3 regions of the Janthinobacterium sp. Ant5-2-1 genome follow, and region 1 is predicted to be linked to each of the others. Evidence: predicted binding sites of a transcription regulator. Region 1 holds the regulator's gene; each other region holds the start of a gene.
The links. The regulator FNR, encoded in region 1, switches genes on or off when oxygen is low (the NO sensors DNR and NnrR bind a similar motif). The targets are predictions, from matches to a motif close to TTGATNNNNATCAA.

Region 1 (3,103 bases):
AGGCGCACGGTGACCCAGCCCAGCACGGCTGCGGCCAGCAGCGAAGCGAGGATGCTCCACAGCACCAGCCGGTACAGCACGCCATCGAACGGCTCGAAGGCGTCAGCCACGGGCAGCGAGGTGGCCAGCAGCCAGTTCACCGATTTCAGGCGCTTGAAGCTGTTGACGGCCGTGATGCCGCGGCTGTTGGTGCTGACCATGCTGCCTTCGCCATCTTCCTTCAGCAACTGGGTGGTCGTCAGGTTGGCGTTCGGCTGACGCGGCTGCAGCAAGCGGCTGGTATCGGGGTGCAGCACGTAGCGCGGCACGGCGCCGCGCGTGAGGATGAAGTAATAGCCGCTCTTGCCGATCTTTTCCGAGCGCAGGCGCCCCAGCAGGTTGTCCTTGTACAGGCGCAGCACGCCGATCACCACGCCGGCCACCTGGCCATCGGCGGCCAGCACGGGCGCCACCATCTGCACGATGGGCATGCCGCTCGATTTGCCGAGCATCGGTTCGGTGATCATGGGCTGGCGCGTGCGCAGGACGGTTTGGAAATACTCGCGTTCGGCAACGTTGATGCCGGCGCGTCCCGCCACTTCCGGCATGTCGGCCACGACGGCGCCCTGCGCGTCGAGCACCAGCACGTCGTCGAACAGCACCAGCATCGAGCGGCGCGAATAGTATTCGCGCAACTGGGCGGGCTGGGCGATCAATTCCGGCGGCTGCTGCCTGGCCGTCAGGGTGACGATCTGCAGCAGCATGCCCAGCTTGTCGTCGAGCTCGGCAGCAGTGCGGCTGATCAGGGATGACTGCTGGCTCAGCAGTACTCGCGTGAAGTCGTCGCGCATGTGCTGCACCTGGATCATGGTGACCAGCGCGATCATGGCGATCGAGGTCAGGCTGGTGGCCAGCGCGACTTTTGCTTTGATGCCGAGAGGCTTCATGATTTCCTTTTCAGTACCGGGCGGCACAGGCGGCAGATAATGCTGTCAGGAATTTTCCTATCAATACCCCAGCTTGGCAAGCGCCGCCGCGCAAATGGCCCTTCCCGCATGGGCTTTTGACGATGTTGCCATATAATTAAAGGCTGGACGTCGTTTATTCGCCGAAATTGCGGTGAAATTGGCACACGGCAACCCTTATGCAGTAAACTTGTTGTTGCATTTTCTAAAAGGTACTGACATGACTGAAGCGCTCCTCACTCCAACCTTGCCCACAGTGAACGTGGAAGCGTTGCGTGCGCGATGCTCGACCTGCAGCATGCATCAATTGTGCCTGCCGATGGGCCTCGATATGGGCGACATGGACAGGCTGGACCAGATCATCGGCCGCCGCCGCAAGGTCGTGCGCGGCGCCTCGCTGTTCCGCATCGGCGACTCGTTCCAGAACCTGTACGCGATCCGTCTGGGGCACTTCAAGACGTACCAGATCAATCCCGGTGGCGAAGAGCAGGTGACGGGTTTCCAGATGGCCGGCGAACTGCTGGGCATGGACGCCATCAGCGCCGACCGCCACCACTGTAATGCGGTGGCGCTGGAAGACAGCGAAGTGTGTGAAATCCCGTTTTCCAGCCTGGAACAATTGCTGGGCAATATGCCGACCCTGCTGCGTCATTTTCACCGCATGATGAGCCAGGAAATCACGCGCGAGCAAAGCGTGATGCTGTTGCTGGGCAATATGCAGGCGACGCAGCGCTTTGCCGCCTTCATCGTCAACCTGGCGTCGCGCTATGAAGCGCGCGGCTATTCGGGCAGCAATTTCCAGTTGCGCATGTCGCGCGAGGAAATCGGCAACTACCTGGGCCTGACCATCGAAAGCGTCAGCCGTTTATTGTCCAAATTCAAGAAGGAGGGCTGGCTGCGCGTCTCGAACCGCGAGATCGAGATCTTGCAGCCGGCCAAGTTAAAAGCCATTACGGCAGGCACGGACGTCTGTAAATAAGGCTTACAGTTCTTCGTCGGCATGCAGCGCGATGCTGCGTTGCACGGGCCAGGTCCAGATGCCGGACAGGCGCCACTCGCGCTTGTCGTTTTCCACCAGCACTTGCCAGCGGCTGCGCTCGAGCATCGGCAGCGCGACCGAGAAATTGCCGGCCGCATCGGGTTGCACCAGCAGCTTGATATCTTTTTCCGGCAAGGTCGCATGCGCCAGGTGCAGCTGCAAAGGAGCCTGATAGGCCTTGCCGAAGCTGTGCACGGAACCGGTCAGGCGCGCTGACGCCACGTCGTATGCCAGGCTCGTATCCATGGCCAGGTCGCTGGCGATCGTGTCGCGCTTCAAATCCTGGTTGATGGCCTTGCCCTGCTTGTAATAATCGCCCACCACCAGCGCGTCGGGCTGCGTAAACGCGATATAGCCCATGAAGCTGCCGACGACCACGGACAGGCCGGGACCGATCATCAGCAGCCATGGCCAGCGATGCTTGTACCACGGTGCAACGCGAGGCTGCAGTTTCAGACTGTCGGACATGGTATTTCTCCTTTTAAACGGCCAGTCCCCGTGCGGGGACCGACCTTCCTGCATTAACGCGGCACGATGAAGACCGCGCTTTCACGCACATGCAGCGACGGGTCGTCCAGCGATTGCAATTCGATCGCAATCTTGTTCGAGCCCTTTTCGCCCACGCCGTGCGGCACGCGCAGGCGGATCGGCCAGCCCAGCGTTTCCGTCGGTTGCAAGGTCACTTCTTCGCGCGTCAGCAAGGTCAGGCCCGGCAAGCCGGTAGCGCTGATCTTGAAATGCTGGCTTTGCTCGGACGTGTTCATGATCTGCAGGCGGTAGACGTTTTCGATCATGCCGTCTTCCACTTCGCGCCCCATCGAACCGCGGTCGCGGATCACGTCCATTTTCAGGGGCGTGCGCAGGGCCAGCGAGGTACATACGGCGATGATGATCAGGGCCAGGATGGAAGTGTAGATCAGGACGCGCGGACGCATGGCGCGCTGGCGTATCTGCTTCGAATTGAAGTTGTTTTCCATCGCATGGTCGGTGCTGTAGCGTATCAGGCCACGCGGCCGCTCGACCTTGTCCATCACGCTGTTGCAGGCATCGACGCAGGCGGCGCAGCCGATGCATTCATACTGCAGGCCGTTGCGGATATCGATGCCGGTCGGACACACCT
Region 2 (3,103 bases), on a different contig from region 1:
TTTCCAGCTTGCCCAGGGTATCGCTCCACCAGCTGTCGGCCGTGCTGCTGCCAGGTACGCTCAGTGGGGCGCGCGTGGTGATGCTGATATTTTCCGTCGCATACGGATACACGCGGGTCAGTGCAGCGCGGATCAGCTCGGCGTCAGGCAGTTGCGCCACGCCATCGTCGGTACTCAGCGGTACCAGCACCAGATGAATTTTCGCTGCGCTGGCCACGACAGGCGCCGCTTCCTGGCTCACTTGCGTACCGTCATTGCCCACGGCCGTCACGCGCACGCGCACGCCGGGCAAGATCCAGCCCGATGGCAGGACGGCGCTGAAATTGCCGTTGAAGCTGTAATCGCTTTTCGTTGTCGGCAAGACCGATGGGCCGCTCATGGTGATGCTGCCCAGGTTGCTGCCATTGGCGGCCGTCGCATTCAGGATCACGGACGGGCTGGCCTGGCCGGCCTGCGTGGCCAGCACGGACACGCGCACGGCGGCCGGCTTGCCGCGCGTCAAGCGCAAGGCGGCATTGCTGGCGTTCAAGTTCAGTACCTGCGCGAAATCAATGCTGCCCAGGGTAAAGGCCGACACCGTACCTGCATTCACGGCGATGCGCGAAGCGGCCGACAGCATCACGCTGCCCGTTGCCGACGCTGGCGCGGACAGCAACAGCTGACTGGCACTGGCGCTGACGATGACGGCTGGCGTACTGCCGACCGTTGCCGAGCTGACTTGGTCGAGATTGCTGCCCTGCAGCGTCACCGACAAGGTCGCGCCATTGACGGCCGACGTGATCGACGTCACTGCCACGCTGGCCAGGAGCGTGTACGTGTCGCTGCTGATGACATCGTTGTAGGGCCCGCGCACCGTCAGCGCGCCCGTTGCCGCGCCCGCAGGCACCACCACCGTCACGCTGCCGGCCGTCTGGCTTTGCGGCGTTGCCGCCGCGCCATTGCCGAATTGCACCGCCGTCACGGCGCCCATGCCGCCGCCCGCGATCGTCACGCTGGAACCGACGCCGCCCGTTGCCGGCGCGACACTGCTCACGCTCAGCGGCAGATACACATTCACGTTATAGCTGGTTGCCGCCGTGCCGCTGGCGCTGACGAGGCTCAAGGCGCCCGTCACGGGCACGCCCGGCATGGCCAGGGTCACGCTGCTGTCGCTGCTGGCGCTGGCGGTAACGTTCACGCCACCCACCTGGAAAGCCGTCACGCGGCTCAGATTGCTACCCGTCACCACCAGGCTGCCGCCAACGGCGACATTCGCCGCCGAGACAGCCGTCACGGCAGGAATCACAGCAGGAATCACGACGGGATTGCCCGACGTGGTCGCCACCACCGTGTCACCGCCACCACCGCCCCCCCCGCCGCAAGCGGACAGGCCCAGCACGACAAACAATGCTACAAGCAGATGGTTTTTCATGGCTGGCAACCATGTTGATACAGCGCGATGCCGGGGAGGACACGAGAGAAATGTGACATATTGGTGACTTTTGGTGAGAATGTAATTTCGAAGAACCAATATTATGGGTTAATTCGATTCCTAAAGACAACTATTAATGCTTTTGATTCAATTGGTTTTGATAATAATAAAAGTATCTGTTTGGAAACCTTTATTTTGGGAATTATTCACTTCACTCTGCATTGTCCTAAATCAAAATTATTTTCCTTTGCAGCTATTGCCATTCAATTCATTAAAAAGATTCTGACCTGGCGCAAATAATGTGGAAATTTTTCCACAGCCTAGACGACATGCATTCCTGCCAATTTTGGCGGAAGAATTAACGTTTTGAGTAAGATTTTCAGGAATGTAATTTTCAGATGCAAACGTGGCGCGAGGCGATGTGTTGCAAGAAGGCCAGCCGTGGGGTGATCGGCCGCTTTTGCTTAAAACCAAAGCAGCCTGATGCCGTATAATTTTAGACCCGGTGAAATCAGGCGATTGCCACCTTCTGCCTGCCCTATCCGGCCGGCACACTCCGTCAGCTGATCCTGCTGATCCGCAACCGCCTCGTACAGTCTTGTCGCCGCGCCGCCGCCCGTTTGCCTATTGAAAGCATGAAATGAACGATACCGTGATCCCCGCCATGTCCCCGACCGAAGCCACCTTGCGCGCCATCCTGGCGCAGCGGATCATGATCCTCGACGGCGCCATGGGCACGATCATCCAGCAGTACAAGCTCGACGAAGAAGCCTACCGTGGCGGTCCCGCCGGCCGCTTCATCGATTTCACCGCGCCGGCCGACAGCGGCGCGCGCGAACTGTTCGTCAAGGGCAACAATGAGCTGCTGACCCTGACGCAGCCGCATATCATCCAGGAAATCCACGAGCGCTACCTGGCGGCCGGCGCCGACCTGATCGAAACGAATACCTTCGGCGCCACGACGATCGCGCAAGACGATTACCACATGGCCCACCTGGCCTATGAAATGAACGTGCAGGCCGCCAAGCTGGCGCGCGCCGCCTGCGATAAATATTCCACGCCGGACAAGCCGCGCTTCGTCGCCGGCGCCCTCGGGCCCACGCCGAAGACGGCGTCGATCTCGCCCGACGTGAACGACCCGGCCGCGCGCAACGTCAGTTTCGACCAGCTGGTGGCCGCCTACCTGCAGCAGACGCAGGGCCTGGTGGAAGGCGGCGCCGACGTGCTGCTGGTGGAAACCATTTTCGATACCTTGAACTGCAAGGCGGCCCTGTTCGCCATCGACCTGTTCTACGAGCAAAACCCGACCGTCGTGCGCCTGCCGTTGATGATTTCCGGCACCGTCACGGACGCCTCGGGACGCATCCTGTCGGGCCAGACCGTGCCCGCCTTCTGGAATTCCGTGCGCCACGCGAAACCGCTGACGATCGGCCTGAACTGCGCGCTGGGCGCGGCCCTGATGCGCCCGTATGCGGAAGAGCTGGCCAAGATCGCCGACACTTTCGTGTGCATCTACCCGAACGCGGGCTTGCCCAATCCCATGAGCGACACGGGCTTCGATGAGTTGCCAGCCGATACGTCGGCCCTGCTGCGCGAATTCGCCGACGCGGGCTTTTTGAACATGGCGGGCGGCTGCTGCGGCACCACACCCGAGCACATCGCCGCCATCGGCCAATTGCTGTCGAAAAACAC
Region 3 (3,103 bases), on a different contig from region 1:
TGTGGAAGGAACGAAACACGGCATTCAGTGTTTCCTTGTTGTCAGGATCGCGCTCGAGGCGCAACAAGTGCTCTTCAACATTAACCGCAAGATCCATCGCCTCAACGACGAAATCCTTGAGCATATCGTCCATTAGAATCCCAAATCCGCAAGAAGGTCGTCGACATTATCCTGGTCCAGCGCCACCGACGGCACGGACGGGCCCTGCATCAGCGGCACCGGCTTTTGCGCCAGTTTTTCGCGTACTTCGGCCGGCGCGTTGTCGCGCAGCAGCTGGGCCAGTTCGTTTTCCACCGTCTTGGTGATGTTGACCACTTTTTTGATCAGCTGGCCCGTGATATCCTGGAAGTCCTGCGCCATCATGATTTCCAGCAAGCGCGCTTTTTCCGCTTCCGTTGCTTCAGCAACGGCTTGCGCGAACTGGCGCGAGTCGCCGGCCAGGGCCTTGAATTCTTCCAGGCTCAGCTTGCCATCGAACAGGGCCGTCCAGCGGCTGTCCATGTCCTTGGCTTTCTTCGACAGCACATCTTGCGCCGGCATGCCTTCGTCAAGCGTGTTCAAAACCTTGTTGGCGGCCTGTTCGGTCAGGGTGGCGACATATTCCAGGCGGTCCTGGGCGTCGACGATCTGCGACGACGCTTCCGTCAACGCCTTGTCGTAGCCCAGTTCGCGCAGCGAATCGTGCAGCAGGCGCACGATGCCGCCCAGGCGCTCGAACATCGGCTTGTCGGACTGGTCGACGGGATCGGCCGCCTCGCCAGACGCGTCGGCGCTGGCTGCGGGGGCCGCTTCCGGCTCGGTTGGCGCGGCGGCCACCGGCGCCGCAGCAGCGGCAGGCACGGCGGCGCTGGCCGACACGGAGTCGAACAGCGCGTCGAAATCGTCATCCGCGATCACGGCGGGAGCGGGCGCGGCGGCTGGTGCGGGCTGAGCCGCGGCCGCACTTTGCGCAGATACTTCATCGAATAATGCGTCGAAATCATCAGCGGCGTTGGTCATATCCCTGCTTCTCCATAATTTGTCAAAATTCCGCCTGAACTGTGCGTTTTACAGACTGATACCCACAATTTCTCGATTAAGATGATTTGAGGCAATACCGCTGCGATGGTGCGAGTGTAGCAGGGCGCCGCCCTGTTGGTAAATCTCAAAACGCGCTTCCTGGTGCAAAGCTGGCCCACAAGAGCTTTTCCACCAGGAAATAAGTGTTCCTGCTGTTGTATTTTGAAATACTACCATTGGCGTGCGTGCAAGACTACGCACCGTACAAGAAATCCTGCTTCCGGGCGCCTGCGCAACAGTGCGGTATGGACTCGTCGGACATCGTTGCAGCTAAACACGATCTTTCTGCCAATGTTGTCTATACTGAAGGTGCAGTTGTATTGATAATTATCAAGTCTTTACATGAATACAATGCTGCCGCCGCGTCTACAATAAGAGGCGTTGCGCGCGCTCAGTCACCGCCAAAGGACCTGCCATGTATAAGAAAATTCTGATCGCCACGGACGGCTCCACCGTCTCCAACTTGACAGCCTGTGCCGGCGTTGCCTTTGCCGAACAGATGCACGCCGACATCCTTGCCGTGTACGTGGCGCCCGAATACCAGTACCCGGTGTACATCGAGATCATTCCGCCAAGCTATCCCAGCGAGGAAGAATACCGCATCGCCATGCGCAAGGCGGGCGCCGACCACTGGCAGCCCATCCTCGACGCGGCCGCCAAGCGGGGCCTGGAAGCAACGGGCCTGACGGCGTTTTCCGACAGCCCGGCCCTGAAAATCGTGGAAGTGGCGCAATTGCAGCATTGCGACCTGATTTTCATGGGCTCGCATGGCCGCAGCGGCTGGGGGCAATTGCTGCTGGGCAGCGTGACCAACAAGGTGCTGTCGCACTCGAAATTGCCCGTGCTCGTGCATAGGCTGATCAAGGAACCCCTGGCGGAATAAGGGGTCACATGGCCACGGTGGCCGCTGTTGCCGGCACATTAAGAAAAAGGCAAATTTTCGGCCGCTTCAGTTAAAATGACAACGTTTCTCGCTTTTCAACATTTGATTGTCCGGTGACGGACATAGCAGATTTCACGCATCCAGATTGCCCGCCTATGATACGTATTGTGATTGCCGACGACCACACCATCATGCGAGAAGGATTGAAGCGCATCCTTGACGGCGCGCCGGACATCGATATCGTGGGTGAAGCCATCGACGGCTTTGAAGTCCTCAACCACGTGCGCCAGGGCGGCTTCGACCTGTTGCTGCTCGACCTGTCGATGCCGGGCCGCAGCGGCGTCGACCTGATCCGGCAAATCCGCAGCGAGGCGCCCAAGCTGGCCATCCTGATCCTCACCATGCACGAGGAAGAACAATATGCGGTGCGCGCCATCCGCGCCGGCGCGCAAGGCTATCTGACCAAGGAAAGCGCGGGCACCCAGCTCGTGGGCGCCATCCACAAGGTGGCGTCGGGACGCCCCTACATCAGCGCCGAGGTGGCGGAGCAGCTCGTGCTCAACATCATGATGCCGAATGAAAGCTTGCTGCACAAACAGTTGTCGGACCGCGAATTCGAAGTCTTTTCCCTGCTGGTGGCGGGCAAGTCGATCACGGAAATCGCCAACAACCTGCACCTGAGCGTCAAAACGGTGAGTACGCACAAGACGCGCATCATGCAAAAAATGGGCATGAGTTCGCTGTCGGAAATGGTCCAGTATGCCGTAGCGCACCGCCTGCTATCCCCCTTCAAGACCTGAGCCTTTCCACGCGCGCCAGCCGTAGGAACAATCCTACCTCACCTACCACAGCTCCTACTGCCATATTCAGCCACTGCTGATATTAATTGCATACGGTTGTTGGCATACTGAAACCAGTAATCAAGTTGCTGGGAAGTTATTTCATCACACAGCAAGTCGTCAGCGAATTGAGCTTTACCTGCCTGGACGCGCGCCGCCTCTTCCCTGCCCGCCGTCCTGCGCACCCTGTTATTCAACTCTGAACTACCTGTCACCAGGAGATGAACATGCTGTCCACGCAAACGCCCGAAACCCGCGCCGCCTCCCCATCGCTGGCCCCCTCCTCCCCGATGGAAGCAGGGCGCCAGCGCCAGGGGCGGCT

Region 2: the regulator FNR is predicted to act here: its motif matches at 1,633-1,646, upstream of ASN89_RS18130 (IPT/TIG domain-containing protein).
Region 3: the regulator FNR is predicted to act here: its motif matches at 1,380-1,393, upstream of ASN89_RS09260 (universal stress protein).

The regions. Positions count from the first base shown of each region.
Region 1 covers NZ_LNCE01000049.1:29,396-32,498, reverse strand. The annotation lists gene ASN89_RS16740 (response regulator) at 1-926, opposite strand, end outside; gene fnr (fumarate/nitrate reduction transcriptional regulator Fnr) at 1,165-1,923, shown strand; gene ASN89_RS16730 (FixH family protein) at 1,927-2,451, opposite strand; gene ccoG (cytochrome c oxidase accessory protein CcoG) at 2,505-3,103, opposite strand, start outside.
Region 2 covers NZ_LNCE01000055.1:24,768-27,870, forward strand. The annotation lists gene ASN89_RS18130 (IPT/TIG domain-containing protein) at 1-1,411, opposite strand, end outside; gene metH (methionine synthase) at 2,052-3,103, shown strand, end outside.
Region 3 covers NZ_LNCE01000025.1:36,202-39,304, reverse strand. The annotation lists gene ASN89_RS09270 (chemotaxis protein CheA) at 1-133, opposite strand, end outside; gene ASN89_RS09265 (protein phosphatase CheZ) at 133-999, opposite strand; gene ASN89_RS09260 (universal stress protein) at 1,475-1,942, shown strand; gene ASN89_RS09255 (response regulator transcription factor) at 2,098-2,742, shown strand; gene ASN89_RS09250 (Crp/Fnr family transcriptional regulator) at 3,072-3,103, shown strand, end outside.